One region of the Allorhizobium sp. nf9_anc genome, then DNA from elsewhere that is predicted to be linked to it. Evidence: predicted binding sites of a transcription regulator. Region 1 holds the regulator's gene; each other region holds the start of a gene.

Region 1 (7,641 bases):
CGTCCGGGACGAAGCAGGTTGACTTCCTTAGAACAAACCTTTCGGGAAATGAAGGCATTTAGCGGCGAAATGCGCAGCCATCACGGTGAGTTTGATCGCATCCGACTGTCCGGAGCGCAAAGGCGTCAGCTGAAACGAAAGAAGGCCGGACTGAGCCGGCCTTCTCCAAAGATTGCGATGTAAGCGTCTTAGCGTTCCGAGAGCGCCTTGTAGTCGCGCTGCGGCGCGCCGGTGTAGAGCTGGCGCGGACGGCCGATACGCTGCTGCGGATCTTCGATCATCTCGTTCCACTGTGCGATCCAGCCGACGGTGCGGGCGAGCGCGAAGAGAACGGTGAACATGGTCGTGGGGAAGCCGAGCGCACGCAGCGTGATGCCCGAATAGAAGTCGACATTCGGGTAGAGCTTCTTCTCGATGAAGTAGGGATCGTTGAGCGCGATCTTCTCGAGCTCGAGAGCCACCTTCATCAGCGGATCATCGCCATGGCCGGTCGCTTCGAGGACCTCGTACATGGTCTTCTGCATGATCTTCGCGCGCGGGTCATAGTTCTTGTACACGCGGTGACCGAAGCCCATGAGACGGAACGGGTCGTTCTTGTCCTTGGCCTTGGCGATATATTCCGGAATACGGTCAACCGAGCCGATTTCCATCAGCATGTTGAGGGCGGCTTCGTTGGCGCCACCATGAGCGGGGCCCCAGAGGCAGGCGATGCCGGCTGCGATGCAAGCGAACGGATTGGCGCCCGACGAGCCGGCGAGGCGCACGGTCGAGGTCGATGCATTCTGCTCGTGATCGGCATGCAGGATGAAGATGCGGTCCATGGCGCGCGCCAGAACCGGATTGACCTGGTATTCTTCGCAAGGCACGGCAAAGCACATGCGCAGGAAGTTCGAGGCGTAATCCAGATCGTTCTTCGGATAAACGAAGGGCTGGCCGATGTGATACTTGTAAGCCATCGCAGCGATCGTCGGCATCTTCGCGATCATGCGCAGCGAGGCGACCATGCGCTGATGCGGATCGGTGATGTCGGTCGAGTCGTGATAGAAGGCGGAGAGTGCGCCGACCGTGCCGACCATGACCGCCATCGGATGGGCGTCACGGCGATAGCCGGAGAAGAACTTGCTCATCTGCTCGTGCACCATGGTGTGGTGCGTGACGCGATAATCGAAGTCCTTCTTCTGGGCTGCCGTCGGCAGTTCGCCGTAAAGAAGCAGGTAGCAGACTTCCAGGAAGTCGCCCTTTTCCGCGAGCTGTTCGATCGGGTAACCGCGATGCAGCAGCGTGCCTTCGTCGCCGTCGATATAGGTGATCTTGGATTCGCAGGAGGCCGTGGACGTAAAGCCCGGATCGTAGGTGAACGTGCCCGTGTGCTTGTACAGGGCCGCGATGTCGATAACGTCTGGGCCGATCGTTCCGGCCTTGACGCTCAGGTCGACCGTCTTGTCACCGAGTTTCAAAGAAGCGCTTTTGTCCGTCATGCTGATCCTCCGGTATTGGCGGGAAGGCGTCTCAAAAAAGCCGCCATCGGTTAAGCGTGTCGATGTAGCTATATGATACCGAAGTTAATGCCAAGCTATCCAAAGGGCAAATTGTGCGTCGCGAAAACAGCAACAATCGAACCGATCGGTTCTAATCGTTTAAAGCCCGGATAGGCAGCAGAATCACCCCTTCGCGCACGCTATGATTGCTCTCGCTTTTCGCCTATCCTGTGCCCGGATGGGGTGGCTTCGCTCGGACGAACCGAATGGTCGACGTGGCAGAAAGACAGGGGGTAGGGCATGCAGGGCCCGGCGAAACGCTGGCCCGCAGGGATCTGCCGCGTGCCATCGATCAGCTGCCCGCGCATCGACCTACAGCATCCGGAGCCGTGGTCCGCAGCCGCAATAGACTGGGGCGGATTGGGCTTCATATCAGGCAGTGCACAACGGACGAGGTTCGCCATGGGCATCTCTTCCTCTTCGTGCCGGTCTGCCTGGGCGCAGGCGCTGCAATCTGGTTTTCCGTCAAGAGCCCGCCTTCTGCTTGGGTTCTTTTTTCCATCCTCACCGTGCTTTCGATCCCACTCGTGCGGTCGCTCAGACACACCGCCTCGCACATCCTCCTTTGGAGCATATGTCTGACTGTCATCGGGATGCTGCTGGCGGAGTGGGAGACCCGCCGACTGTCGACTGTGATCCTTGACCAGCCGCTCGTCACAACCGTGAGCGGGATCGTCGAGCGAAGGGAGCAGGGCGCAGCCGGCGAATGGCGCTACACTATGCGGATCCTGCAGACGGTCGAGCCAACGGTGCGGCGCCCGCCCGAACGTGTGAACCTGCTTGCCCGCAGCAAGCATGTGCCGGCCGCGATCGGGGAGCGCCTTACTGGCCGCGCGCGGCTCTCTCCCCCGTCCGGTCCGGCCCTGCCGGGTCTCAACGACTTTGCCTTCCAGAGCTACTTTGCCGGAATCGGTGCTGTTGGTTTCTTTCTCGGCCCACCGAAGCTGGAGCCGGGAGGGCAGGGGGATGCCGTGGGCCTCGCTGCACGCTTCGATGCGGCTTTGTTTTCGCTCAGAGACCGCATTTCGAATCGCATCCGCGAAGTCCTTCCCGGAGACCCCGGAGCCTTCGCCGCCTCGATCATCACCGGCGAGCGTCGCTCCGTGTCGGAGAACGCGACAGAGGCGCTGCGGGTCTCGGGACTTGCGCATATCACCGCGATCTCCGGTCTCAACATGGCGCTTGCGGCCGGTATCTTTTTCGTCGGCTTGCGTGGCCTGCTCAGCCTCGTGCCTGTTCTGGCCCAGCGCTATCCGATCAAGAAGATCGCGGCGGTGGGCGCGCTCATCGCGACGACCGGCTATGTTCTGATCTCCGGCTATCAGGTCTCGGCGCTCCGAGCCTATCTGATGACAGCAATCATGCTGACGGCCGTGCTTTTCGACCGGCCCGCCATCAGCCTGCGCAATCTCGCCCTGGCGGCGGTTGCCATCCTCTGTGTCCAACCGTCCACCGTCATGGGGCCGAGCTTCCAGATGTCGTTTGCGGCGACCGCCGGATTGATCGCGGGCTATGCCGGGTGGCGGGCAAGGCCGCGCGCGATCCTTCCGCCTGCGCGGTCTGTCGGCATGCGGATTGCAGCGGCAAGCGCCACATTTGTCGGTGGTACGCTTGCGACCTCCCTCATCGGCGGGATGGCAACGGCGATCTTTGCCATCACCCACTTTCACCGGCTCTCGACTCACGGCCTCGAAGCCAATCTCGCTGCAATGCCCCTGATCTCAATCGTCGTCATGCCCGCCGGCTTCATCGCCATGCTGATGATGCCGCTTGGTCTCGATGCGCCATTCTTTTGGGTGATGGGGCAGGGATTGGAACTGGTGCTGCTGGTCGCACACACCGTGGCCGGATGGGGTGGAGGCTACGTTTTCCCGCGATTGCCGGCCTCGTTCCTGATCGGCACGGTCGCCGGGATGCTGCTGCTGACGCTCCTGCGCACGCGCCTTCGCCATGCAGGCACGGCGTTGATCGCTATTACCGTCGCTGCAACATGGTGGGCACCGCCGGAGAAGCCAAGCGACGTGCTGATCAGCGAAGACGCACGCCTCGTGGCCGTCTGGACAGGGGAAGACCGAGGTGCCAGCCTCGCCACCAACCGCACGCGGCCGTCGGCCTTCCTGTTCGATCAGTGGCAGCCCGTCCTCGGTATCGACAAGCCCGTGCCGCCTCTGATGCTTGAGCTCGGGCCATTGCCGCCGTCACCCGATTGGCGCCTGGGCGAGACATGGACGGATGTCCAGCAACAGGAAGCAGAAGCGATCTTCGACCGCCTGATCACCTCGGCCGAGACCAGCCGCTTCGTCTGCATAAGTCAGGCGTGCGCGTTGAAGCTGATATCCGGAAAAACACTGATGACGGTCGACCGTTCCGAACTTCTCGGCGCAGCGTGTGACCGCGCCGATCTGGTCGTCCTCGCCGCGAGGACCCGGCAAACCTATTGCCGATCCGGTGCGGTTCTCTTCTCGCAGACCAGCCTGAGGGCCACTGGCGCTATCGAGATCTCAGGCATCGCAAACATGCCGCAAGGCCTGGCGATCAAAACTTCTTTCGAGGGGGCGGCGCGGCCTTGGACCGCGCACCGCCTTTATGACTGGCGAACCGGACAGGCCGATATAGAGCACCTAGCGCCTGAACCATTCAGCCGCGGCATGAAACGGCCGCTAGCGGACCCCATACCCGACATCAATGATAGCGGCGAATAAGCCCCACCAGCTTGCCCTGGATCTTGACGCGATCCGGCGGGAAGATGCGTGTTTCATAAGCCGGGTTCGCGGCCTCAAGCGCGATCGAGGCGCCTCGGCGGCGGAAGCGCTTCAATGTTGCTTCCTCGTCATCGACGAGGGCTACGATTATGTCGCCCGGATTGGCATTCGAGGCATTGCGAATGATGACCGTATCGCCGTCGAGAATGCCGGCTTCGATCATCGAATCACCCTTGACCTCAAGGGCGTAGTGATCCCCAGCGCCGATCATTTCGGCAGGCACCGTGATGTCATGCGTATTGTTCTGGATAGCCGAGATCGGCACACCGGCCGCGATTCGCCCCATGACCGGGACCGACACAGACGAGCTGCTCTCTTCCACCGGCGGCTTGGTGAGGCTTGGTGGCGGCGTCTTGCCGAGGCTGCCCTCGATCACGCTAGGCGCAAAGCCGCGACGCGGCTGCAGGCTCGGCGTATAGGCTTCCGGGAGCTTGATCACCTCGAGCGCACGAGCCCTGTTCGGCAGGCGGCGGATAAAGCCGCGTTCTTCGAGAGCCGTGATCAGTCGATGGATGCCGGATTTCGATGCGAGGTCCAGCGCATCCTTCATCTCGTCGAAGGACGGCGGGACACCCGATTCCTTCATCCGTTCGTGGATGAAGAGAAGCAGTTCCTGTTGCTTGCGCGTCAGCATATGTGGAGCCCCTTAGGGTGAAACAAATCCAGAACAGACACTATATGTTCCATTTGTGTTCCGCAAGTGGATAAATTTCCGTGAAGAGCCGGTGAGAAAATGCGATAGCCCGAGATGAAACTTGGCAACAAGACAGGATCGGCGCGCGGCGCTGCCAAAAAGACGTCTCGCATGCCGTGAGACCCTTTCGGGAAGTGGGATATGCTGAAAGACATCGAAAAGATTGTATTGGGCAAGCAGACCGCCGACCTGACCTCGGCCGAGAAGAAGGTGTTGAGCAAGGCGCGCGAACGCCGGACGGTCTCGACCAATGCCGGCGAGGACTTTCTAGCCGGCGCCACCTTCGGCCAACGTCTCGCGGATGCGATCGCGAGGGTCGGCGGATCCTGGGCTTTCATCATCGGGTTCATGCTCTTCCTCGTCGCCTGGGTATTCCTCAACACGGTCCTTCTTTCGACGCGCGCGCTAGACCCCTATCCCTTCATCTTTCTGAACCTCATTCTGTCCATGCTGGCGGCCATCCAGGCGCCGATCATCATGATGAGCCAGAACCGTCAGACGGAGCGCGATCGCTTCATGGCGGCCAAGGATTATGAGATCAACCTGAAGGCCGAGATCGAGGTCTTGGCGCTGCACCACAAGATCGATGAGCAGGTCCTAAAGGAACTGCGTGAGACCCGCGAGGAGATCGATGCCCTGCGCAAGGCGGTCGAGGCCCTTTCAAGCCGACCGAACAATTCCTAAATCTAGCTTCTGAAACAGAGACAAGTCATGTCCCATCCCATGTCTGCGCCGCGCGCCATCGATCACCTCGTCCTGCCCGTGGTCGATCTAGAGACCGGCCGAAACCGTCTGAACCAGCTCGGCTTCACGGTCGCCGCCGACGCGCGCCATCCCTTCGGCACAGAGAACGCCTGCGTCTTCTTCGCCGACGACACCTATCTTGAGCCGCTCGCCGTCGGAAGTCGCGAGGATTGCCTGGAGGCGCAGCGCAACAACAATGTCTTTGTGGCGCGCGACCAGGCCTTCCGCTTTCGTCGCGGTGAGGGGCTTTCTGCCTTCGTCGTCAAGACCGATGATGCGGCAGCCGATGATGCGCATTACCACGCCGAGGGGCAGAGCGCCGGTCCCTTGCTCGAATTCGCGCGCCAGTTTCGCTTCCCTGATGGTCGAACGGCGGAAGGCGCCTTTCGACTTGCCTTCGCAGCGGATCTGAGGGCGCCGGATTTCTTCGCCTTTGCCTGTGAGCGCGTGAACCCGCTTCCCGCTGATCGCGGCGCCCTGACTGTCCATCAAAATGGGTCGACGGGTTTAAAGCGGATCGTTCTGGTCGAGGAAAACCCGAGCGACTTCCAATATCTGCTGGAAATGGTGCTTGAGCAGCGCGACGTCACCGCCCACTCCTTCGGCCTCTCGATCGAAACCGCCAATGCGGCCGTCGATGTTCTGACGCCCGAAGGCTTCTTCGCCCATTACGGCCAGGATCTTCCCCTCTCAGAGCGTGGTCTCCTGGGTGCAGCGGTGGTCATCTCCACCGCTGATCTCGGCGTGACAGAAGCCTGCCTCGCTGCTAATGGCGTCCACTATCACAAAACGGGCGCGCGCCTCGTTGTCGCGCCGGAAAAGGGGCAAGGCGTGACCTTCGCCTTCGAGGAGTTGAAATGAGCGTTTCTCCCAATTCGGAAGTCGTGGTCGGTGAAGGCGCGGGCAAGGCCGTCTTCTCGCAGAAGGGCCGTTTCGCCCTGATCGCAGGTCCCTGCCAGATGGAAAGCCGCGATCACGCCTTCATGATCGCCGGCCAGCTCGTCGAGCTCTGCCGCGAACTCGGCCTCGGCCTCGTCTACAAGTCCTCCTTCGACAAGGCGAACCGCACCTCGCTGTCCGCCGAGCGCGGCATTGGCCTGGAAACGGCAATGGAAGTCTTCGCCGACATCAAGAAGGAATTCGGCGTTCCGGTTCTCACTGACATCCACACCGAAGAACAGTGCGCTGCGGTCGCCCCGACCGTCGACATCCTGCAGATCCCGGCTTTCCTCTGCCGCCAGACAGACTTGCTTGTTGCTGCCGCCAAGACCGGTCGCGCGATCAACGTCAAGAAGGGCCAGTTCCTCGCCCCCTGGGACATGAAGAACGTCCTCAACAAGATCACCGGTTCCGGCAACCCGAATGTGCTGCTCTGCGAACGCGGCGCCTCATTCGGCTACAACACGCTCGTCTCCGACATGCGCTCGCTGCCGATCATGGCCGCCATGGGCGCGCCCGTTGTTTTCGATGCCACCCACTCGGTGCAGCAGCCGGGCGGGCAGGGCGGCTCCTCCGGTGGCCAGCGCGAATTCGTCGAGACGCTTGCCCGGGCGGCAGTCGCCGTGGGTGTCGGCGGTCTCTTCATCGAGACTCACCAGGACCCGGACAATGCGCCTTCGGATGGTCCGAACATGGTGAAGATCGGAGACATGCGCCGGCTCCTGGAAAAACTCATCGCCTTCGACGAGATCGCCAAGGCATCCTGATCGGCCTTCCGCGGCGCTTCAATCGGTTGAACCGGAAGCGCCGTAGGCAGTTGCAGTTTAAATCGATTAGATTTCGTTCATTCCGCTCCCTATCCGTCATTGTATTTTCCCGATCATCGGATAAGAGAGGATGACTCACAGGCGGGTCCGGTGGCTTCTTGCCCGGTGATCGGCCTTCGGAGCCTTGTCCAATTTCC
Region 2 (7,641 bases), 360 kb from region 1:
CGAAGCTTCGCGTGATCCTTCACCAATTAAGGGGCTGCGAACGGGCGCGCCTAGATCTGATCCTCCCAAGACTTGACCGCGAGTGTGGCAAAGATTTGTACTCCCTGCCTCTTTTATGGGCTGAACCTAGCCCAATCAGTGACCGTTGTCACCCCTGAATCTTGCAGAATTGTTACACTCATCCAAAAAAAATTAACGTCATCGTTTTGTCGCATGGCGGTCACTTAAGCACCGGTTTTCTCGTGTTTGTCGGCCCGCGCACGGTCGTCCACCAATCCAGAATGGCCTTAGCCAAGGCCTGTCTGTGGGCGAGCGCTCCGAACGGCGCTTGCGGGTTTTCTTCTCATGTTCAACCGGCTATGAACGCTTCCTGACAACCCGTTTCAATCGCTGATTCCGCTGATCTGGCGGCATCGACAACCATCTGGAATTCGTTATGCGTCTGTCGCGCTATTTCATGCCGATCCTGAAGGAAAACCCCAAGGAAGCCGAGATCGTCTCCCACCGCCTGATGCTGCGGACGGGCATGATCCGCCAGCAGAGCCAGGGCATCTATTCCTGGCTGCCGCTCGGCAAGCGCGTGCTCGACAAGGTGAACGCGATCATCCGCGAAGAGCAGAACCGTGCGGGCGCCATCGAGCTTTCCATGCCGACGCTGCAGTCTGCAGAACTCTGGCAGGAAAGCGGCCGTTACGAGGATTACGGCAAGGAAATGCTGCGCATTCGCGACCGGCAGGACCGCCCGATGCTCTACGGCCCGACCAATGAGGAGATGATCACCGACATCTTCCGCTCGTCGGTGAAGTCCTACAAGAGCCTGCCGCTCAACCTCTACCACATCCAGCTGAAGTTCCGAGACGAGATCCGCCCGCGCTTCGGCACCATGCGCTCGCGCGAGTTCCTGATGAAGGACGCCTATTCCTTCGACCTGACCCAGGCCGACGCCATCCATTCCTACAACAAGATGTTCGTCGCTTACCTGCGCACCTTCGATCGCCTTGGCCTGCGCGCCATCCCGATGCGCGCCGACACCGGCCCGATCGGCGGTAATCACAGCCACGAATTCATCATCCTCGCCGACACCGGTGAGTCCGAGGTCTATTGCCACAAGAGCTTCGTCGATTTCGACATTCCGGCCGCTGACACCGATTTCGACAGCGTCGATGGCCTGCAGTCGATCTTCGACAAGTGGACCTCGGTCTATGCCGCCACGTCGGAAATGCATGACGAAGCCGCCTTCGACGCCATCGGCGAGACTGAACGTCTCTCCGCGCGCGGCATTGAGGTCGGCCACATCTTCTACTTCGGCACCAAATACTCTGAGCCGATGGGCGCCAAGGTGCAGGGTCCGGATGGCAAGGAACACCTTGTCCACATGGGCTCCTATGGTATCGGCCCGACGCGCCTTGTTCCCGCCATCATCGAAGCCTCGCATGACGAGAACGGAATCATCTGGCCGGCCTCGGTCGCGCCTTTCGATGCCGTTGTCATCAACATGAAGCCGGGCGACGAAGGCTGCGACACCACCTGCGATCGTCTCTATGTCGCCCTGCAGAACGCCGGCAAGGACGTGCTCTATGACGACACCGACGATCGTGCGGGCACCAAGTTCGCGACAGCAGACCTGATCGGTGTTCCGACGCAGGTCATCGCCGGTCCGCGCGCTGTTGCCGCCGGCGAGGTCGAGCTCAAGGATCGCAAGACCGGCGCTCGCGAGACGCTGACGATCGAAGCCGCGATCAACAAGCTGACGGCCTGAGGTAAACTCAGGCCGGATTGAGGTTGGGTGACCGAAACCGGGATCCCGAGGCAAGGAGAGACCATGGCGACGACGGCCGCTGGCAACGAGACGGTGGAAACGGGCAAGGCTGGATCGGCGCGTGCCTTTTCCGGCTTTGAGCGCATGGTGGCCTGGCGCTATCTGCGCGCCCGCCGCAAGGAAGCCTTCATTTCCGTGATCGCCGGCTTCTCCTTCATCGGCATCATGCTCGGTGTGGCGACCCTGATCATCGTCATGGCGGTGATGAACGGTTTCCGCACCGAACTTGTGTCGCGCATTCTCGGCATCAATGGCCACATGATCGTCCAGGCGGTCGACCAGCCGCTGAGCGACTATGCCGGTCTCGCCGAGCGCTTCGCCGCTGTCCCGGGTGTCACCATGGCGCTTCCGCTGGTCGAGGGGCAGACGCTTGCGTCCGGTCGAGAAGGTGCCGGCACCGGCGCTCTCGTCCGCGGCATCCGTCCTGACGATCTCACCAAGCTGTCGGTCGTGTCGTCCAACATCCGTTCGGGCGACATGGTCGGCTTTGCCACGGGGCAGGGCGTTCTGATCGGATCGCGCATGGCAGCCCAGCTCGGGCTCTCCGCCGGCGACACCATCACACTGGTCTCGCCGGAAGGCGACGTCACGCCGCTCGGCGTCAATCCGCGCGTCAAATCCTATCCGGTTTCGGCGATCTTCGAGATCGGCATGTCCGAATACGACGCCTCGATCATCTATATGCCGCTCGAGGAGGCGCAGCTCTATTTCAACGTCGAAGGCATCGTTCAGTCGATCGAGCTGTTCATCGCTGATCCTGATGCCGTCGATGAACTGCGCCCGCTGATCGAGGAAGCCGCCGGTCGCCAGATCTTCCTCACCGACTGGCGCCAGCGCAACCAGACCTTCTTCTCCGCCCTCCAGGTCGAGCGCAACGTCATGTTCATGATCCTGACGCTGATCGTGCTTGTGGCGGCCCTCAACATCATCTCGGGCTTGATCATGCTGGTGAAGGACAAGTCGAGCGACATCGCCATCCTGCGCACCATGGGGGCGACCTCAGGCGCGATCATGCGGATCTTCTTCATGACCGGGGCAGCTATCGGCACGGCGGGTACGCTTGCCGGTGTCGTGATGGGGGTGGTCGTCTGTCTCAATATCGAGAGCATCCGGCAGTTCTTCTCCTGGGTCTCGGGCACCGTGCTCTTTGATCCTGAACTCTATTTCCTGAGCCAGCTGCCGGCCGACATGAATGCCAGTGAAACCGTGTCCGTGGTAATCATGGCGCTCAGCCTGTCATTCATGGCCACCATCTTCCCGGCCTGGCGGGCCTCGCGCCTGGATCCCGTCCAAGCCCTGCGTTACGAATGAGGATGCCGAATTCAATGGCAAAAGACGTGGTTCTCTCGCTCGCCGGCATTGATCGTCATTATGGTCAGGGTGAGACAGTGCTGTCGATCCTCAAGGGCGCCGACTTCACGCTTCGGACCGGTGAGACGGTCGCACTGGTCGCACCCTCGGGCACGGGGAAGTCGACGCTGTTGCATGTCGCCGGCCTGCTTGAGCATCCTGATGGCGGTGAGGTCACACTTGGTGGCGTCGCCTGCCAGGAGCTCGGTGACGAAGAGCGCACTGCGATCCGCCGCAAGTCGGTTGGCTTTGTCTACCAGTTTCACCACCTCCTGCCGGAATTCTCGGCACTGGAAAACGTCATGATGCCGCAGCTGATTGCTGGCCTGTCCAAGGGCGAAGCCGCGGAACGGGCCAAGCAGCTTCTCGACTACATGCGTGTCGGCCATCGCGCCGAACATCGTCCGGCCGAACTCTCCGGCGGTGAGCAGCAGCGTGTGGCAATCGCCCGCGCCGTCGCCAATGCGCCGCTCGTGCTGCTCGCCGACGAGCCAACCGGAAATCTTGATCCGGAAACGGCAAGCTACGTCTTCTCGGCACTTGAGGCGCTGGTACGCCAGTCGGGACTGTCAGCCATGATCGCGACCCACAATCACGACATCGCCCGTCGGATGGACCGCTGCGTGACCCTGGTCGACGGCAAGGTCGTCGAACTCGACGTCTGATCTCAGTCCCCTTTTTTCTTTCCTTTCCTGATGCCGCTGCGCCTCGGTGGATTTTGTTCCACCGAGGCTGCGGTTTTTTTAGGTTGACATTGGAACAAGAGAAGAACAAACTAAAAACATAAAGGGACAAGGAGACAGAAATGACCGAAATTCTTCGTGACGTTGCTGCATTTGCCTCGATGGCGGTTTTCGTATCCAGCATGGCTTTGCTGATGATGGCGCTCTGACATTCCGGAGCGGCAAAGCTGGTGACCAAGCTCTTGCCGCCCGACTTCCTTCTGGACTTCACAGCCGCAAAGACCGAAAATCCCGACCGATTCAGGTAATGAGGAATGAAGCGGTATGGGCGAGGACAACGTCGACAGGCAGGCGTCCGGTGGACTGGGTGATGGCCCAGGTTTTGTGCACTTGCGGGTGCATTCCGCCTATTCGCTGCTTGAGGGCGCCCTGCCGCTCAAGAAGATCCTCGGCAAGGCAGTCGCCGACGACCAGCCGGCGATCGCGATCACGGACACCAACAATCTCTTCGTCGCGCTCGAGTTCTCCCAGAAGGCGCTCGGCGATGGCATACAGCCGATCATAGGTTGCCAGCTGTCGATCGACATGGAGGATTCGACCGGCGAGAAGCGTGGCGGCAATGGCCATATGCCTGATCTGCCGGCCGTCGTCGTCCTGGCGTCGGATGCCGATGGCTATGAGCGGCTCGTCGATCTCGTCAGCCGTGCCTATCTCGGCGGCGATGCGGGTCAGCCGACCCATGTGAAGCTCTCCTGGCTCGAGGAGAGCGGGACCGAAGGCCTGATCGTGCTCACGGGCGCGGGCGGCGGACCAATTGATCGTATCCTCAAGGATGGCCACAAGGCCCAGGCCGAAAGCCGTCTTCTGTCGCTGAAGCGACTGTTCGGTGATCGCCTCTATGTCGAGCTGCAGCGCCACGGTGATTACGACCGTACTCATGAGCGGCGCATGGTGCAGCTCGCCTATGAACATGACCTGCCGCTGGTCGCAACCAACGAGGCCTTTTTCCCGTCGCGTGACGACTATGACGCCCATGACGCTTTGATGGCCGTCGCCCACAACGCCATCGTCTCGAATGACGACCGCTTCCGCCTGACGCCGGATCACTACCTGAAGAGCCGGGCGGACATGATGAAGCTCTTCGCCGATCTGCCGGAGGCGCTGGAGAATTCGGTCGAGATCGCCCGTCGCTGCTCTTTCGTGCTGGATACCCGCAAGCCAATCCTGCCGCGCTTCACCGGCGGCAGCGATGATCCGGAAGAAGCCGAACGCGAAGAGGCGCTCGAACTCCGCCGTCAGGCGGAGGAGGGGCTCGACCACCGTCTTGCAGCCCTCGGCATGGCGCCCGGCTACGAAGAGAGAGAATATCGCGAACGCCTGGAATTCGAGCTCTCCGTTATCGAGCGCATGAAGTTTCCCGGCTACTTCCTGATCGTTGCGGACTTCATCAAATGGGCGAAGCAGCATGACATCCCGGTTGGCCCGGGCCGTGGTTCGGGTGCGGGCTCGCTGGTCGCCTATGCACTAACGATTACTGACGTCGACCCGCTGCGGTTTTCGCTTCTCTTCGAACGCTTCCTCAATCCGGAACGCGTCTCAATGCCCGACTTCGACATCGACTTCTGCCAGGAACGTCGCGAAGAGGTCATTCGCTACGTGCAGAAGAAATACGGTCGCGAGCAGGTGGGGCAGATCATCACCTTCGGATCGCTGCAGGCCCGCGCGGCGCTGCGCGACGTCGGCCGCGTGCTCGAAATGTCCTATGGCCAGGTCGACAAGATCTGCAAGCTCGTGCCGAACAATCCGGCCAACCCGACGCCTCTGTCAAAGGCGATCGAGGAGGAGCCCAAGCTGCAGGAGGCCGCCGCCGAAGAGCCTGTTGTCGCGCGTCTGCTCGAAATCGCCCAGAAGATCGAAGGCCTTTACCGCCACGCCTCCACCCACGCCGCCGGTATCGTGATCGGTGACCGCCCGCTATCGAAGCTGGTGCCGATGTATCGCGATCCGCGTTCCGACATGCCGGTCACGCAGTTCAACATGAAGTGGGTAGAACAGGCCGGCCTCGTGAAGTTCGACTTCCTCGGCCTGAAGACGCTGACGGTTCTGAAGACGGCCGTCGACTTCGTTGAGGAGCAGCGCGGCATCAAGGTCGATCTGGCAGCCATCCCGCTCGATGACACCTTGACCTACGAGATGCTGTCACGCGGCGAAACGGTCGGCGTCTTCCAGGTGGAAAGTGCCGGCATGCGCAAGGCCCTGATCGGCATGCGGCCCGACTGCATCGAGGACATCATCGCGCTGGTGGCGCTTTATCGCCCGGGTCCTATGGAGAATATCCCGGTCTACAACGCCCGCAAGCACGGCGAAGAAGAAGTCGCCTCGATCCATCCGAAGATCGACTATCTGCTCAAGGAAACGCAGGGCGTTATCGTTTACCAGGAACAGGTCATGCAGATCGCGCAGGTCCTGTCGGGTTATTCGCTCGGCGAAGCCGACCTTCTGCGCCGCGCCATGGGTAAGAAGATCAAGGCGGAGATGGACCAGCAGTCGGCCCGTTTCGTCGACGGCGCGATGAAGAATGGCGTCTCCAAGCCGCAGGCAAACAACATCTTCGAACTGCTGGCGAAGTTCGCGAACTACGGCTTCAACAAGTCACACGCTGCAGCCTACGCCATCGTCTCCTATCAGACGGCCTATATGAAGGCGCATTATCCGGTCGAGTTCCTCGCCGCATCGATGACGCTCGACATGTCGAACACCGAAAAGCTGGTCGACTTCCGCCAGGACGCCGGCCGCCTTGGCATCGAAGTCGTGCCCCCCTCGGTCCAGACCTCCTACCGGCACTTCCAGACCGGGCCGAACCGGATCTACTACGCGCTCGCCGCCCTCAAGGGTGTCGGTGAAGGTGCGGTCGACCATATCGTCCAGGTGCGCGGAGAGGCGCCCTTCGAGAGCATCGAGGATTTCTGCCTGAGGATCGACCCGAAGCAGATCAATCGGCGCGTCTTTGAAAGCCTGATCGCCGCCGGCGCCTTCGATTGCTTCGGTCGCGACCGCGCCGAACTCGTCGGCAGCATCGACCGCATCATGGGTTATGCCCAGCGCGCCCAGGAAAATGCCGTCAGCGGCCAGTCCGACATGTTTGGCTCTGGCGGTGCAAGCGGCCCCGAGCGGATCGCCTTTGCGCCCTATACGCCCTGGCTCTCCTCGGAAAAGCTGATGCGTGAATTCCAGGTGCTCGGCTTCTACCTGTCCGCCCATCCGCTCGATGCTTACCGGGATTTGCTCGACAAGTTGCGCGTCCAGAATTTTGCGGATTTCTCGGTCGCGGTGAAGCAGGGCGCTTCCGCCGGCCGTCTCGCCGGCACCGTCATCTCCCGCCAGGAGCGCAAGACCCGAACCGGCAACAAGATGGGCATCATCACCTTCTCGGATGCCTCCGGACAATATGAAGCGGTGCTCTTCTCCGAAGGGCTCAATCAGTACCGCGATCTGCTGGAGCCCGGTAAGTCGCTGGTGCTCACCGTTCAGGCCGAGGAGCGCCCCGAGGGCATTGGCCTGCGTGTCCAGACGGCTCAGTCATTGGAAGAGCAGTCGATCCGCATGCAGAAGGCCATGCGCGTCTATGTCCGCGATTCCGGCCCCTTGCGCGCCGTGGCAGCGCGTCTGAATGCGAGAGGCGACGGCCTCGTCTCCTTCATCGTCATCAAGGACGAGGGACAGCGCGAGATCGAGGTCGAACTGACAGAGCGCTTCCGCATCTCACCGGAAATCGCCGCCGCCATGCGC
Region 3 (7,641 bases), 1.1 Mb from region 1:
CCACCTATGTGCGCCCGGCCTGGGGCCCGACGATGAAGCGCGTGGAAAAGATCGGCAAGCACATCTTCTACCGCACCTATGGCGGCGGCTGGAGCTGATCCGGTCAGCGCAGCCGATCGAGCCAGCCGCTGAGAAGCGGCACGATCAGGAACGTCGCGAGATAGGTGAGCGGCACTGCGCCGAAGATGTAGAGCATCGGAGTCAGGTTGCCCTCCGGACCGAAGGCCAAGGCCGCCTGCACACCGATCATCCAGCCGATCACGATGCTGATTCCAATGCGGATAAGGAAGCGTGTCATGGTCGTCTCGGGGCGGGCAAGGTCATGCAGCCTCCCATGTCGGTGCATCCCACGCAACCGTTACTGCCGAACGGCCTGCCATCGCGGACGTGATGCACGCCCGTTCTCTACCAATGTGGCAGATTCTGGCCCAGCCTTGCGGCCAATTGACCGGAATTGCCGTCCGTCATCTGCGATGAATCGGCATCTTGGACTTAAGTCTATGATTTTTCGGGGTTAATTTGTGGTGAAACTTGGTGCTGTCACGCCTTGACTATGCAGGGCCTCAAAATTATGGTGCGGCCGACTTCAAAGCGGGCCAGAAGGCTTTCTATCTCGCCGTTTCTGCATTCAAATCGGGCGCATAAACGGCCCCTGAAACAGGTAACGGACGGAGAGAGCCATGACGGACCACCGGGAAGAAGATCTGGAAGAGCGCCGTAGACGATTGGCCGCCGAACTCGCAGTGCGGGATGGCAAGGTCAGGGACGAGGAACGCGCCGAGGTGAACGCCGATCAGACCCGCAAGGGCTATGGTCTGGCGATGAAGATCTCGAGCGAGTTCATCTCTGCGATCATCGTTGGTGCGATTCTGGGCTATCTTTTCGACTACTTTGTGGGTACGGGGCCTTGGGGCATGATCATCATGCTGCTGATTGGCTTCTGTGCCGGCGTGTTGAACGTCATGCGCGTTGTCGGGATCGTGGCCTCGCCGCATCCGGCCGATCGCAGGATGGACTTTAAAGACAAGGGCGACGGCCGCTGACGCGCCAGCCTGAATGAGAATTGACCGCTTCGGCGGCGAAAGCGAAAGAGCAGAACGTGGCAAACGATCCTACTCATCAGTTCCTGGTTCAGAAGATTGTCCCGATCGAAATCGGCGGAATTGATTTCTCGTTCACCAACGCTTCGCTTTTCATGGTTGCGACTGTCGCAGCCGCTTCCAGCTTCCTCTATTTCTCGACCTCGAATCGCGGTCTGATCCCGACGCGCATGCAGTCGGTCGCCGAAATGGCCTATGAGTTCATCGCCTCCATGCTGCGCGAAGGCGCCGGCTCCAAGGGCATGCACTTCTTCCCGATGGTCTTCTCGCTGTTCATGTTCGTGCTGACCGCAAACCTGCTCGGCATGTTCCCCTACTTCTTCACGATCACCAGCCAGATCATCGTCACCTTCGCTCTGGCGCTCTTCGTGATCCTGACGGTCCTGATCTACGGCTTCTACAAGCACGGACTGCACTTCCTCTCGATCTTTGCGCCGTCTGGCGTGCCGGTAGCGCTTCTGCCGCTGGTCTCGACGATTGAGGTCGTGTCCTTCCTGTCGCGCCCGATCAGCCTCTCTGTTCGTCTTTTCGCCAACATGCTGGCCGGTCACATCACGCTCAAGGTCTTCGCAGGCTTCGTCGTGTCGATGAGTGCTGCCGGTGCCGTCGGCGTCGCGGGCTCCATCCTGCCCCTCATCATGACCGTCGCCATGACCGGTCTCGAATTTCTCGTTGCCTTCCTGCAGGCCTACGTCTTCGCGGTACTGACTTGCATGTACCTGAACGACGCTGTGCATGGTGGTCACTGAGAATAAAGTCGCTGGCCCCGGCCAACCGGGCGTCAAAAACAGCCGCAACAACCCATTCGAAGGAGTATCCATATGGAAGCGGAAGCAGCAAAGTACATCGGCGCGGGTCTCGCATGCCTCGGCATGGCTGGTACCTCCCTCGCTCTCGGCCGTATCTTCGGTGACTACCTGACGGGCGCCCTGCGCAACCCGTCGGCTGCCGACAGCCAGTTCGGCCGTCTGGTATTCGGCTTCGCCGTTACGGAAGCTCTGGGCATCTTCTCGCTGCTCATCGCTCTCCTTCTCCTGTTCGCCGTCTAATAACGGCTGGAGTTTGGGATCACGGCGCGCCGACAAGGCAGCCGTGATCTCGCGCATTTGAGCATACACCTGGAGGTGAGCATGTTTGTGACCCCCGCCTTTGCAGAGGAAACTCCGGCAAAAGGCCAGCTTCACACCGAGACCGGCGTGGCCCAAGACGCGGGACATGGCGGCGGCGTGTTCCCGCCGTTCGATTTCTCGACCTATCCGTCGCAGCTTCTGTGGCTGGTGATCACTTTTGGCGTGTTCTACATGCTCATGCAGAAGGTCATCGTTCCGCGGGTCGGCGGCATTCTCGAAAACCGCCACGACCGCATTGCCCAGGATCTCGACGAGGCAGCTCGTCTGAAGTCCGAAGCCGATGCAGCCATCGAAACATACGAGCGCGAGCTGACCGCGGCCAAGGCGAAAGCCGGCCAGATCGCTTCCGCCGCGCGTGATGCATCCAAGGCCAAGGCCGACGCCGAGCGCGCAGCCATCGAGACGGAACTCTCCGCCAAGATCGCTGCTGCCGAAAGCCGGATCGCCGACATCAAGGCCCGTGCATTCGCTGAAGTCGACACGATTGCCATCGACACCGTCGGTACGATCGTTGAAGAACTGATCGGTACCAAGTCGACCGCAGCCGACATCAAGGCTGCCGTCTCCGGCATCGCAAAGCAGGGAGCGTAAGCATCATGGACGCTTCATTTTTCGCACTCGTTGCCCTCGTTCTCTTCTTCGTCCTGCTCGCCTACCTGAAGGTTCCGGGCATGATGGCCAAGGCCCTCGACGAGCGTGCGGACAAGATCCGCGACGAACTCGCCGAAGCCAAGCGCCTGCGTGAAGAGGCCCAGCACCTGCTGGCCGAATACCAGCGCAAGCGCAAGGAAGCCGAAGCCGAAGCTGCAGCGATCGTCGCTGCCGCCGAACGCGAAGCCGCTGCCCTGACCGCCGAAGCCAAGCAGAAGACCGAGGAATTCGTTGCCCGTCGCAACGCCCTTTCGGAGCAGAAGATCAAGCAGGCCGAAACCGAAGCCGTGAACGCCGTTCGCGCTGCTGCCGTCGACCTGGCCATCGCTGCTGCTGAGAAGGTGCTGGCGAAGAAGGCCGATGACGGCGTTCAGCAGGCGCTGTTCAAGGCCTCCATCGGTGAGGTCAAGTCGCGCCTGAACTGAGTTCAGCCGACCGCAACGAAAATACCGTCTATTTGACGCCCCGATCGATTTCACGATCGGGGCGTTTTCTATTGGGGCGTCTACTGGTGCTTTATGGGAATGGCGGTTGCCCCTCCGGAGGAGTCAGGCATCTTGACCGTCAGTCCTGCAGGATCTCGCTGTCATCAGCCACAACGGCCTTCAGCGGCCGGAAGCTCATGCGATGCAGCGGGCAGGGGCCATGGGTGACGATGGCGCTGCGGTGGCGGTCTGTGCCGTATCCTGCATGCACTTCAAATCCATAGTCCGGATAAACGAGGCCGGCCCGGGCCATCATCCGGTCGCGCATGACCTTGGCGACGATCGAAGCCGCGGCAATCGACACCGAACGCGCATCACCCTTGACGACGGCTTCTCCGCTGCAGATGAGCCCCATGGGCACGTCCCTCCCGTCGGCCAGCACATGACGTGCCTCCAGCTGAAGGCCGGCTACCGCCCGGCGCATGGCATCAAGGCTCGCCTTGCGGATGTCGATGAGATCGATGCGTCGCGGTGAAGACGACGCGATGGAGACGGTGGCGTCGAGAAGGATGCGCTCGTAAAGCACCTCGCGCTGCGCGGCAGAGAGCTTCTTGGAATCGTTGAGGCCTTCGGGGATGCGCTTCGGGTCAAGAATGACGGCTGCTGCCACGACAGGCCCTGCCAGAGGCCCACGGCCGGCCTCATCGGTCCCAGCGACCGGCCAGAGATCCTTTCGCCTCGCCCGGGTCTCCAGCGAGAAATCCGGGACGAGAGGCAGGTCTGGAAAGAGGCCAGGAGAATCGGGTGGCGTGCGTCGTTTCATGCGGCAGAAATCGCACGCGCACCCGACCTCCTGCAAGTCCCCGGTCCCGATCGCAGATGATGGCGACAGGGGCGGCTTACCAGGGACGACATCCGGTGCGAGGCGGCGGACAACAGCACCGGAATACGAATACAAACCCAAGTCAGAGCAGAGAGAGCTGCACCCCGTCGCTATTGGGCGAGATGAACAGATCTTCCCGCAGATGCAGGCTGCGGCGCATCAGACCGAGCCGCTTGGTCGCCATCTCGAAGCGGCGGCTGATCTGCCAGGCATAGGGACCGGCGCCCTTCATCCGCTTGCCGAATTCGGCGTCGTAATCCTTGCCGTCGCGCATCGAGCGCACCAGCGACATCACATGCCGGTAGCGGTCCGGATAGTTCTGCAGCAGCCAGTCGCGGAACAGCGGGCTCACCTCCAGCGGCAGGCGCAGCAGCACATAGCTTGCCTCGGACGCGCCGGCAGCCTTGCCGCTGTCGAGAATGCGTTCGATCTCGTGGTCGTTGAGGGCCGGAATGACCGGCGCCATCATCACGGCCACGGGAATGCCAGCCTCCGACAGAGTCTTGATTGCTTCCAGCCGTTTTGCCGGCGTCGAAGCGCGCGGCTCCATCGTCCGTGCCAGCTTGCGATCGAGCGTCGTCACCGAAATGCCGACCTTGACCAGGCCGCGCTCGGCCATGGACTTCAGGATGTCGATGTCGCGCAGGATGAGCGCCGACTTCGTCACGATCACGACAGGGTGGTTTGCCTTGTCCAGCACCTCGAGCACCTGGCGCATGATCCGCCATTCCCGCTCGATCGGCTGGTAGGGATCAGTGTTGGTGCCGATCGCGATCGGCTTCACCTTGTAACCCGGCTTCGATAGCTCCCGCTCCAGCAGACGCGGTGCGTCCGGCTTGGCAAACAGCTTGGCCTCGAAGTCGAGACCGGCAGACAGGCCCATATAGCTATGTGTCGGCCGGGCGAAGCAGTAGATGCAGCCGTGTTCGCATCCCCGGTAAGGATTGATCGAACGGTCGAAAGGGATGTCGGGTGAATCGTTGCGGGTGATGACCGTGCGCGGCTTTTCGACCTGCACCTCGGTCTTGAAGGGTGGCATGTCCTCGAGCATCCGCCAGCCGTCATCGACGGCCACACGCTCCAGTGTCTCGAACCGGCCTGCCGGATTGATGCCGGCCGCGCGTCCGCGACGCCGATCGATCTCGATCCGCATGCCCGAAGCGCTCATCAGGGCATCGGCAATATCTGCCGTATTGCCGGGCTGAAAGGCAGCCTGGCTCACAAGAGACAGCTCGTTCATGTTTGCTCCTCGCAGGTTTTCCGCCCCGCTTGATGACTTTATTCCTAGCGCCAAAATGAGAACAATGCAAGAACAAACTTCAAGAAACTGTTTGTGGCAAAACTTTGTGCAATGCGATAGATGTAGGCAATGCTGACAGTGATCATGGAATGCCACGACCAGGAACCCGAGCTCGCACAGACCTTGTCCGTGCTGGTTGCCGGTGCGGTCGAAGGCCTTGTCAGCGATGTCATCGTGCTGGATCACGGATCCAAGGACGGTTCATCCGTGGTGGCTGACGCTGCCGGTTGCCGCTTTTATCAGCAATGGGACATGAAGCACGTGCTGGCGACGGCGCGTGGCGAGTGGCTGCTGCTGATCGAGCCGGGTGCCCGTCTGGGGCAGGGATGGGTGGATGAGGTCGCGGAATATGTGGCGCTCAACAAGGCGCCCGCGCGCTTTTCCGAATCGCGCCTTTACCGCCTGCCGTTCTACCGTCGCCTGACGCGCAGCCGTCCGCTCCTCGAAAACGGTCTGCTCATTCCCAAGCGCCAGGCGCAGGGTTTGGCAGGCGAGGGCAGGGAACTGCTTCAGCTGGCAAAGGGCCACAAGCCGCGTCGTCTCGCCTCCGAGATCATCCCCTCTTGGGTCGCCCGCGAAGCTCGTCGCTGATCAGCCCTGTCCACCGCGCCGCAGGTGCTCGTCGAGCCTCGGCATGATTTCCACGAAATTGCAGGGCATGTGGCGATAGTCGAGCTGCAGCTTGATGATCCCGTCCCAGGCATCCTTGCAGGCGCCGGGCGAGCCCGGCAGCACGAAGATGAAGGTGGCATTCGCCACGCCCCCCGTCGCCCGCGACTGGATCGTCGACGTCCCGATCTTGTCATAGGAGATTCGATGGAAGACTTCCGCGAAGCCATCCATGCGCTTTTCGAACAGGGGCTCCAGCGCCTCCGGCGTCACATCGCGTCCGGTAAAGCCCGTGCCACCGGTCGTGATGACGACATCGATCTCTTTATCCTTCGTCCAGGCTTCGACCTGACTGCGGATCTCGGCCTTGTCGTCCTTGGCGATGGCGCGGGCGACGAGCCGATGCCCGGCCTCTTCGATGCGTGCGACGAGCGTATCCCCCGACTTGTCGTCGGCAAGGCCGCGCGTATCCGAAACGGTGAGCACGGCAATGCCCACGGGGATGAAGGGACGGCTCTCGTCGATGCGGCTCATCAGGCGTCTCCCGGAACGGTGCGTGTGAGCAGCACATACCAGTTCGGCCGATAGACCGATAGCGCGAGCGCTGCCTTCATCGCCGCCGCCTCTGTCTCGTAGAGGCCAAAACAGGTGGCCCCGGAGCCGGACATGCGCACGTATCCCGCAAGACTTTGACGAAGCAGATCGCAGGCCTCGGCTACCTCCGGCACCAGCGCTTCTGCCGGCGGCTGCAGGTCGTTACGGAGCGTCGAGAGCGATTGCATCCACGCAGAGACATCAGCTGGCATCGACATCTCGCCGATCGGATCGTTGTCGCGCCGCTTGAGGCTGCGGAAGATCTCCGGCGTCGATACCGGCTTCAGCGGATTGACCAGCACCAGCGGTACGGAAGGCATGGCAACTTGGTCGATCGCCTCACCGATCCCGCGGGCGCGTAGCGGCGTCGATGCAAGGCACATCGGCACATCGGCCCCGAGTTGGAGCGCGATCTGTTGCAGCCTCTCGGCCGGTAGTTCCGCCTTCCAGAGCCTCAGAAGCCCCCGGAGCGTCGCTGCGGCATCCGCGGAACCTCCGCCGATGCCGGATGCGATCGGCAAGCTCTTGTCGAGGAGAATGGAGACGGGGCCATGTGGCTGGCCGTTTTCATCTAGCGCTGCCCGCAGCAGGTCGCGTGCCTTCAGAACCAGATTGTCGTAAGGCGAGAGTTCCGAACCAAAACGCCCAATCACCCGAAAACTGTCGCTGTCGGATGGCTCGAAGACCAGCTCGTCGCCGTCCTCGGCAAAGGTCACGAGACTGTCCAGCAGGTGATAGCCATCGTCCCGCCGGCCCGTCACATGCAGCGCGAGGTTGATCTTCGCCAGAGCCGTCTCGACAACACGCTCCGGCCTGCGCTCTGAAACGGGGTTCATGCGGATCAGGTCTTCTTGTCGTCTTTCTTGGGCTCTTCAGCGGGCTTCGCGTCAACCTTGGCAGCGTCCGCCTCGATCGGCGGCAGGCCCTTCTCGATCTTCGCCTGGATCTT
Region 4 (7,641 bases), 490 kb from region 1:
CCATGACCCCGACAAGCAGAACAAGGCCGATCTGACTGTAGACATTGAGCGACGATCCCGTGACGACGAGTGCGAACACGGCACAGGCAAGCCCGAGAGGCACTGTCGCCATGATGATCAGTGAGGACACCACGCTTTCGAACTGTGCCGCGAGCACCAGGAAGATGATCGCAATCGCAAAGCCGAAGGTCAGCGCCATGCCATAGCTGTTCTGCTCCAGCGTCGCGGCCTCGGCGAGCGGAAGCAGACGCGAACCCGGCGGCAGAAGCGGCTGGGCAATCTCCGTCACCATCTCGACGGCGTCCCCAAGGGCCACACCATCGCCAAGGCCGGCCGAGAAGGAGACAGAGGCAAGCTGCTGCTCGCGGTTCAGCGTCGGCGAAACGGCGTTTTCCTCGAGAGACGCGATCGACGACATCGGCACAACACGACCGTCCGAGGTCGTCAGGAAGATGTTCTCGAGATCCGTCGGATCGTTGATCGGCTGCGTGCTCGACACCAGACGAACCGGGATCGAGTTGCCGTCGACAAAAACGTCGGTAACCGAGCGGCCCTCGAGAAGCGCCTGCAACGAAGTGCCGATCGCCCCGATATCGATGCCGAGATCGGATGCCCGCTCACGGTCGATCGTCACAGAGATCTGCGCCTGGCTCGGCTCGTTGTCGAGGCGAGGCGTCTGGAACTCCGGCCGATCCCTCAGCTGATCGACGATCTGCAGGGCCGCTGCCGTCAGCGTCTCATGGTTGGAGCCGACGACCGCCATCTGCAGGCCACTGCCGGCCCCGCGAATGCGAAGACTGTTCGACTGGAAGACGTTGCCGCGCAACGCAGGCACCTGGGCGGCAGCAGCATTCACGTCCTGCACGATCTGGTCCTGGGTCCGCTCGCGCTCCGACCAGGGTGCCAGCGTCATCACCATGAAGGCGCTGTTGGAGGAGCCCTGACCCGAGATCGAGAAGATATTCTGGATCTCACCGCTGTCGCGCAGTGGCTTAAGGTTCTCCTCGACCCGCTGCAGCTGATCACGCGTGTAGGACAGGCTGGAGCCCTGCGGTGTCGAAAGCCGCATCATCACCATGGAGCGGTCTTCGCGCGGTGTGATTTCGCTCTGGATCGCCGTGAAGGCCACATAGGCCGCGCCGGAGAACACCAGGGCGAAAACGCCGACGATCAACGGGTTGCCGAGGCAGGCCCGGAGCGAACGCGCATAAAAACTGGCAAAGCGATTGCCGAATGCGCCCAATACGCCGTGATCTTCCTTGGTTTCCCGCGTCAGCATGCGCGACGCCATCATCGGGCACAAAGTCAGTGCCGTGACCGAGGACAGCAGGACCGCGAAGGCGAGCACGAAACCGAACTCGCGGAAAAGACCACCGAGCTGGCCCGGCAGGAAGGAAAGCGGCACGAAGACCGCGGCAAGCGTTGCCGTGGTCGCAAGCACGGCAAAAAACACTTCCTGGGTGCCGAGCACGGCCGCAGCCCGCGGCCCCATGCCCTCGGACCGACGACGAACGATGTTTTCGAGCACCACGATCGCGTCGTCGACGACGAGACCGGTCGCAAGCACGATCGCAAGCAGGGTCAGGATGTTGAGCGAGAAGCCGACGAGATAGATCGCAACCAGCGTCCCGATCAGAGCAACCGGCATGGTCAATGCCGGGATCAAGGTCGCCCGCCAATCGCGCAGGAAGAGATAAAGCACGACGAGAACGATGACGGCAGAGAGACCGAGTGCCAGCTCGACTTCGTGCAGTGCGCCCTGGATGAAGACCGCGTCGTCACTGGTGATGATCACCCGCGTGCCGTCTGGCAGCGCGCTCGCCATCGCATCCACGGCGGCATGCACGCCTGCCGAGATGTTCAGCGTGTTTGACTGCGCCTGGCGAATGATGCCAAGGCCAACGCCCTGGACGCCGTTTGAGCGCAGCGAGGTCGAGCCGTCATCGGGGCCAAGCGTTACGGTTGCCACGTCGCGCAACCGCACACGATCACCGATCAGTACATTCTCGAAATCATCGACTGTGGTCAGGCTGGCTGTCGCCCTAACGACGATGTCCTGCGTCTGCGATTCAAGGGAGCCTGCGGGAACATCGAGCGAGGAATTCTGCAACGCGGTTGCAAGGCTCGCCACACTCAGGCCGCGGCTCGCAAGCGCCGCCTGGTTGACGTCGATGCGGAAGACCTTTTCCTGGTCGCCATAGATCTGGACGTCGGCGACGCCTTCGACAGCCGCCAGCCGGTCGGAGATCTCGTTCTCCACCAGCAGCGTCAGATCTTCCATGGAGAGCGTCGTGGATGTCACGGCAAGCCGCATGATCGGCTGGGAATCGGCATCCGCCTTGACGATCCGCGGTTCGTCCGTGTCGTCGGGCAACTGGTTGCGCACCCGACCGAGCGCATCGCGCACGTCGTTTGCGGCAACCGCGAGATCGACATTGTCACTGAATTCGAGCGTCGTGCGGCTTTCCCCGAACGAGGAGCGCGACGACATGGATTTCAGACCGCTCACGCGGGCAACGGCGCCCTCGATGATCCGGGTAACTTCCTGGTCCATGGTTTGCGCGGAAGCACCGTCGTAATCGGTGCTGACCGTGATCACTGGCTGGTCGACGTCAGGCAGTTCGCGAATTTCGATGCCTGCAAGCGCTGCAAGACCGGCCACGACAAGAAGGGTGTTGAGGACCGCCGCCAGAACCGGCCGGCGGACAAAGAGCGCGGTGAAGCTGCGCCCGGACTGTTCGGAACCGTTCTCTGTCGCGCTCATCGTACGGCAACCTCCTCGGAACCTGCCTTAGGCTGACCGGCAATCTCCACCGTTCCACCCTCACGCACGCGCTGCAGGCCCTCGACGGCAACTAGGTCACCCTCCTTGAGTTGCGCCTCGACCAGGATCTGGTCGGAATTGCGCTGGACGATCCGCACGCGAGTCTTCACAGACTTGTTATCGACGATCTGCCAGACGAAGGAGCCTTCGCCGTCCCACTGGACGGCAAGCGGGTTGACCGCCGCATAGCTGTCGCCCGGAAAGCGCATGCCGACGGCAAAGGACATGCCCGCGCGCAGAACGTCATCGGGATTGTCGATCTTGGCGCGGATCCGGATGGTGCGGCTTGCCTCGTCAACACGGCTGTCGACCGCTTCCACGCTGCCCTGGAAGACCTGCCCCGGGCGCGAGACGGAATTGGCCTCGACCGGCATGCCTGGGCGCACGGCCACAGCGAAACGCTCCGGTGCCCAGAAGTCGACCAGCAACTGGCTGCGATTGTCGAGGGACACGATAGCCGTGGAATTCGTCACATTGTCGCCGACGCTGATGCCAACGATACCGATGATGCCGTCGATCGGGGCAACGATGTCACGACGCTTCAGATTGAGCTCGGCGGTGGTGAGCTGCAACTGCGCCTGTTCCTCGGCAATCTGGGCATCGAGTACGTCCAGACGCGAGAAGCTCTGCAGGTTTCGGTAGGACTCGGCCTTTTCCTTCGCGCTGCGCAGCGCAACGGCCGCCTGGTCACGCAGGATCACCTGCTCCTCGCGATCGAGCCGGGCGATCACGTCGCCCTTCGTCACCTTCTGGCCCGAGGACACGAGGATTTCCGCGATCGTACCGGAAGCCTGCGGCATGACGGTCACGGCTTCGATTGCCTCGCCATCGCCGATTGCGCTCAGCCGATCATTGACCACACCCATGGCGACCGGCTGGGTTGCGACGAGTATGGCCTGGTTGCCACCGCCACGACGATTGCCCTGCGCTTGGCCCTGTCCGGAGCCCTGTCCAGAGCCTTGTCCGCCGGACTGCGCCTGTTGCCCGCCCTGCCCCTGGCCGCGTTGACCCGCGGCCTCTCCTTCAGCGCCACCACCCGAGATGAGTGCCACGGCGGATGCCGGAACGCCCATGGAAACCAGCGTCTGGCCGGCCCCCGGTGAGAGATAAACCCAGGAACAGAGGCCAACGAAAAGAAGGGCAATACTGATGGCGAGTTGCTTCCAAAGCGGCATGCAAGGCTCCAAATAAAAATCGAACTGGATGATGGTGGTTAAGTATCGGGCGCAAACCGGAACTGGCAATGCCTGAACGGCAAGCTTACTGATTTGTAATCTCGCAACTTTTCACGCCCGCGTGATCGCGCTCACCATTGAGGCGGTCATTCCACTGTTTGCAGGATTGTAGCATGCGGAGAGACGGAAGACCTCGGAAATCCGTGGGTTGGCGGGCGCGAGGAATAAAACCAGAACGCCTTCACTGGCCTTTCCGACCCGAATCACTACATTGAGCCGCATGAGTAACGGTTTCGACGACATTCCCTTCTTCGATGAAGAGCCTGCGCCGCGCAAGCCGGCCGCTTCCGCTGCCCCAGTTCCGACACCTGGGCCAGGCGTGCCTTCCGGCGGCGGCCTTGGCATTGCGGCCCGAGCCATGGCCGCCCGCGATCAGGCACGCGCGCCCGATTATCTCTCCGGCCTTAACCCGGAACAGCGCGAAGCGGTCGAAACCGTCGATGGCCCCGTCCTCGTCCTCGCAGGCGCTGGCACGGGGAAAACCCGCGTCCTGACCACCCGTATCGCCCATATCCTCGCGACCAACCGTGCCTTCCCGAGCCAGATCCTTGCGGTGACCTTCACCAACAAGGCAGCGCGCGAGATGAAGGAGCGTATCGGCCATCTCGTCGGTGGCGCGGTCGAGGGCATGCCCTGGCTCGGCACCTTCCACTCGATCGGCGTCAAATTGCTCCGCCGGCACGCCGAACTCGTCGACCTCACCTCTAATTTCACCATTCTCGACACAGACGACGTCGTACGGCTGATCAAGCAGATCATCCAGGCCGAAGGTCTGGACGACAAGCGCTGGCCGGCCAAGCAGTTCGCCCAGATGATCGACGGCTGGAAGAACAAGGGTCTCGATCCGGCGCAGATCCCCGAAGGTGACGCCCGCGCCTTTGCCAACGGCAAGGGCCGCGAACTGTATGCCGCCTACCAGAAGCGGCTGCAGGCACTGAACGCCTGCGATTTCGGTGACCTGCTGCTGCATCCGATCCGCATGTTCAAGGCCAATCCCGACGTGCTGAAGGAATACCACCAGCGCTTCAAATACGTTCTGGTCGACGAATATCAGGACACCAACACCGCCCAGTACATGTGGCTGCGCCTGCTCGCCCAGCGACCGCCGGGTGTGCCGCAGAATGTCTGCTGCGTTGGCGACGACGACCAGTCGATCTATGGCTGGCGCGGCGCGGAAGTGGACAACATCCTGCGCTTCGAGAAGGACTTTCCGGGCGCCAAGGTGATCAAGCTGGAGCGCAATTACCGTTCGACAGAACACATTCTGGGCGCCGCCGGCTTCCTGATCGCCCATAATGAAGGCCGCCTCGGCAAGACGCTGTTCACCGACCGCGTCGATCCGAACGACGACAAAGTTGTCGTCCATGCCGCCTGGGATTCGGAAGAGGAAGCCCGCGCCGTCGGCGAGGAGATCGAGCAGCTCCAGCGCAATCAGCACCCGCTGAACAACATGGCGATCCTGGTCCGCGCCTCGTTCCAGATGCGCGAATTCGAAGACCGTTTCGTCACGCTTGGCCTCAATTACCGCGTCATTGGCGGCCCTCGCTTCTACGAGCGCCTCGAAATCCGTGATGCCATGGCCTACTTCCGCCTCGTCTGCCAGCCGGCCGACGATCTGGCCTTCGAGCGCATCGTCAACACGCCGAAGCGCGGCCTGGGTGACACGACGATCCGCAATCTGCACGATTATGCGCGTGCCCGTGACATCCCGATGCTGGCCGCCGCGACCGACATCATCGAAACGGACGAGTTGAAGCCGAAGGCCCGCAAGGCGCTCTTCGACGTCGTTACCGATTTCCGCCGCTGGCAGTCGCTGCTCGAAAACACGCCGCATACCGAACTCGCCGAGCAGATCCTCGACGAGAGCGGCTACACGGCCATGTGGCAGAACGACAAGTCGGCCGAAGCCCCCGGACGTCTGGAAAACCTGAAGGAACTCATCCGCTCGATGGAGGCCTTCGAGAGCCTGCGCGGCTTCCTCGAACACGTCTCGCTGGTCATGGATGCCGAGACCAACGAGAACCTCGATGCCGTCTCGATCATGACGCTGCATTCGGCCAAGGGCCTGGAATTCGAAACCGTCTTCCTGCCCGGCTGGGAAGAAGGCCTGTTTCCCCACCAGCGCGCGCTGGATGAAGGTGGCCGCTCGGGCCTCGAAGAGGAACGCCGGCTCGCCTATGTCGGCATTACCCGCGCCAAGCGCCGCTGCCACATCTGGTTCGTCTCCAACCGCCGCATTCACGGGCTGTGGCAATCGACCCTGCCGTCACGCTTCCTCGAAGAACTGCCGCCCGCCCATGTCGAGGTGGCCGAAGCAGAGACCTCCTATGGCGGCTACGGCCGCAATCCCTATGGCCAATCCCGCTTCGACAAGCAGGAGCCCTTCCAGAACAGCTATTCGACGCCCGGCTGGAAGCGTGCCCAGGCAAACAAGACGGACGCCACACGCGACAACTGGGGCAATCGCTCCGGCCATGCAGTGGAGCGGATCGGTTACGGTGAAAGCGGCCCAAGGGCGAAAACCATCGACGGCGAACTGGTCGCCAAGTCGACGGCGACCGAACCTTCCCGCTTTTCCGTCGGCGACCGCGTCTTCCACATCAAGTTCGGCAACGGCAATATCTCGTCAATCGAGGGCAACAAGCTGACGATCGATTTCGACCGCGCCGGTCAGAAGCGCGTGCTGGATGGATTTGTAGAGAAGGCCTGAAGCCCCATGATCGCGGGTCTTCAGGCAGAGTACTAAGACCGCACGGCTTCAAGCCTCAGGCAGCGTCGTGGACTTCTTCCGCCGAGAAGGCGAGCTGCCAGTGACGGCGGCAGAGCGCCGTATAGGTCTCGTTTCCGCCAATCAGAACCTGCGCGCCATCCCGTTGCGCTTTGCCGTCCTCGCCCATGCGCACGACCATGGTTGCCTTGCGGCCGCAATGGCAGATCGACCGCGCTTCCGTCAGTTCGTCGGCAATCGCCAGCAGACCGCGAGATCCCGGGAATAACTCGCCACGAAAATCCGTGCGCAGACCATAGGCCATCACCGGTAAATCGAGAACGTCGACAACACGCGACAGCTGCCAGACCTGATCTGTTGTTAAAAACTGCGCCTCATCGACGAAGACGCAAGACAATGGTGAAGTCTCATGATCTGCCTTGATGGCCGCGAAGAGATCCTCTTCCTGACCAAAGGCATCGGCTTCTGCCTTCAGCCCGATCCGCGATCCGATGAAGCCCTTGCCCGCGCGATTGTCGAGCGCGCTGATCAGCATCGCGACCCGCATGCCGCGTTCCTGATAGTTATAGGCCGCCTGCAAAAGCAAAGTGGATTTGCCGGCATTCATGGTGGCGTAGATGAAATGAAGTTTGGCCAAGGCGTCGCTACTGTCGAAGGAGTGTCATTCTGTTGCCGCACTTGTAGGAAGATCGGCAGAACGGGACAAGCAGGTGGCGGCCATTGCCAACAGCGAAAATAGCACCGCGCTTCGTTCGGGAGGCGTCGCGCCTGATCCCGGCTGCGGACCGCCTTAACTTGATCGGCGGTCACTGAGAGTGAACTGAATAGAGCAGGAAATGTCCACGAGTGAGCTG

The links. The regulator LexA, encoded in region 1, represses DNA repair genes until DNA is damaged. The targets are predictions, from matches to a motif close to TGTTCNNNNTGTGTTCNG.
Region 2: a site for LexA is predicted at 3,925-3,942, ahead of dnaE (DNA polymerase III subunit alpha). Genes of this name have one in related genera too.
Region 3: a site for LexA is predicted at 5,487-5,504, ahead of AC02Y0_RS14025 (PA0069 family radical SAM protein). Genes of this name have one in related genera too.
Region 4: a site for LexA is predicted at 4,220-4,237, ahead of AC02Y0_RS05915 (ATP-dependent helicase). Genes of this name have one in related genera too.

What each region holds. Positions count from the first base shown of each region.
Region 1 covers NZ_CM150481.1:1,768,033-1,775,673, reverse strand. The annotation lists gene gltA (citrate synthase) at 189-1,478, opposite strand; gene AC02Y0_RS08400 (ComEC/Rec2 family competence protein) at 1,745-4,240, shown strand; gene lexA (transcriptional repressor LexA) at 4,221-4,934, opposite strand; gene AC02Y0_RS08390 (DUF1003 domain-containing protein) at 5,136-5,678, shown strand; gene AC02Y0_RS08385 (VOC family protein) at 5,706-6,599, shown strand; gene kdsA (3-deoxy-8-phosphooctulonate synthase) at 6,596-7,444, shown strand.
Region 2 covers NZ_CM150481.1:2,130,514-2,138,154, reverse strand. The annotation lists gene proS (proline--tRNA ligase) at 437-1,759, shown strand; gene AC02Y0_RS10300 (lipoprotein-releasing ABC transporter permease subunit) at 1,823-3,130, shown strand; gene AC02Y0_RS10295 (ABC transporter ATP-binding protein) at 3,145-3,834, shown strand; gene dnaE (DNA polymerase III subunit alpha) at 4,177-7,641, shown strand, end outside.
Region 3 covers NZ_CM150481.1:2,854,609-2,862,249, reverse strand. The annotation lists gene AC02Y0_RS14065 (cell wall hydrolase) at 1-98, shown strand, start outside; gene AC02Y0_RS14060 (hypothetical protein) at 104-298, opposite strand; gene AC02Y0_RS14055 (AtpZ/AtpI family protein) at 681-1,043, shown strand; gene AC02Y0_RS14050 (F0F1 ATP synthase subunit A) at 1,100-1,849, shown strand; gene AC02Y0_RS14045 (F0F1 ATP synthase subunit C) at 1,922-2,149, shown strand; gene AC02Y0_RS14040 (F0F1 ATP synthase subunit B) at 2,231-2,821, shown strand; gene AC02Y0_RS14035 (F0F1 ATP synthase subunit B) at 2,827-3,306, shown strand; gene AC02Y0_RS14030 (ribonuclease HII) at 3,446-4,129, opposite strand; gene AC02Y0_RS14025 (PA0069 family radical SAM protein) at 4,272-5,429, opposite strand; gene AC02Y0_RS14020 (glycosyltransferase family protein) at 5,559-6,080, shown strand; gene moaB (molybdenum cofactor biosynthesis protein B) at 6,081-6,632, opposite strand; gene AC02Y0_RS14010 (4-(cytidine 5'-diphospho)-2-C-methyl-D-erythritol kinase) at 6,632-7,528, opposite strand; gene AC02Y0_RS14005 (tetratricopeptide repeat protein) at 7,534-7,641, opposite strand, start outside.
Region 4 covers NZ_CM150481.1:1,282,070-1,289,710, reverse strand. The annotation lists gene AC02Y0_RS05925 (efflux RND transporter permease subunit) at 1-2,764, opposite strand, end outside; gene AC02Y0_RS05920 (efflux RND transporter periplasmic adaptor subunit) at 2,761-3,999, opposite strand; gene AC02Y0_RS05915 (ATP-dependent helicase) at 4,280-6,769, shown strand; gene AC02Y0_RS05910 (thymidine kinase) at 6,825-7,424, opposite strand.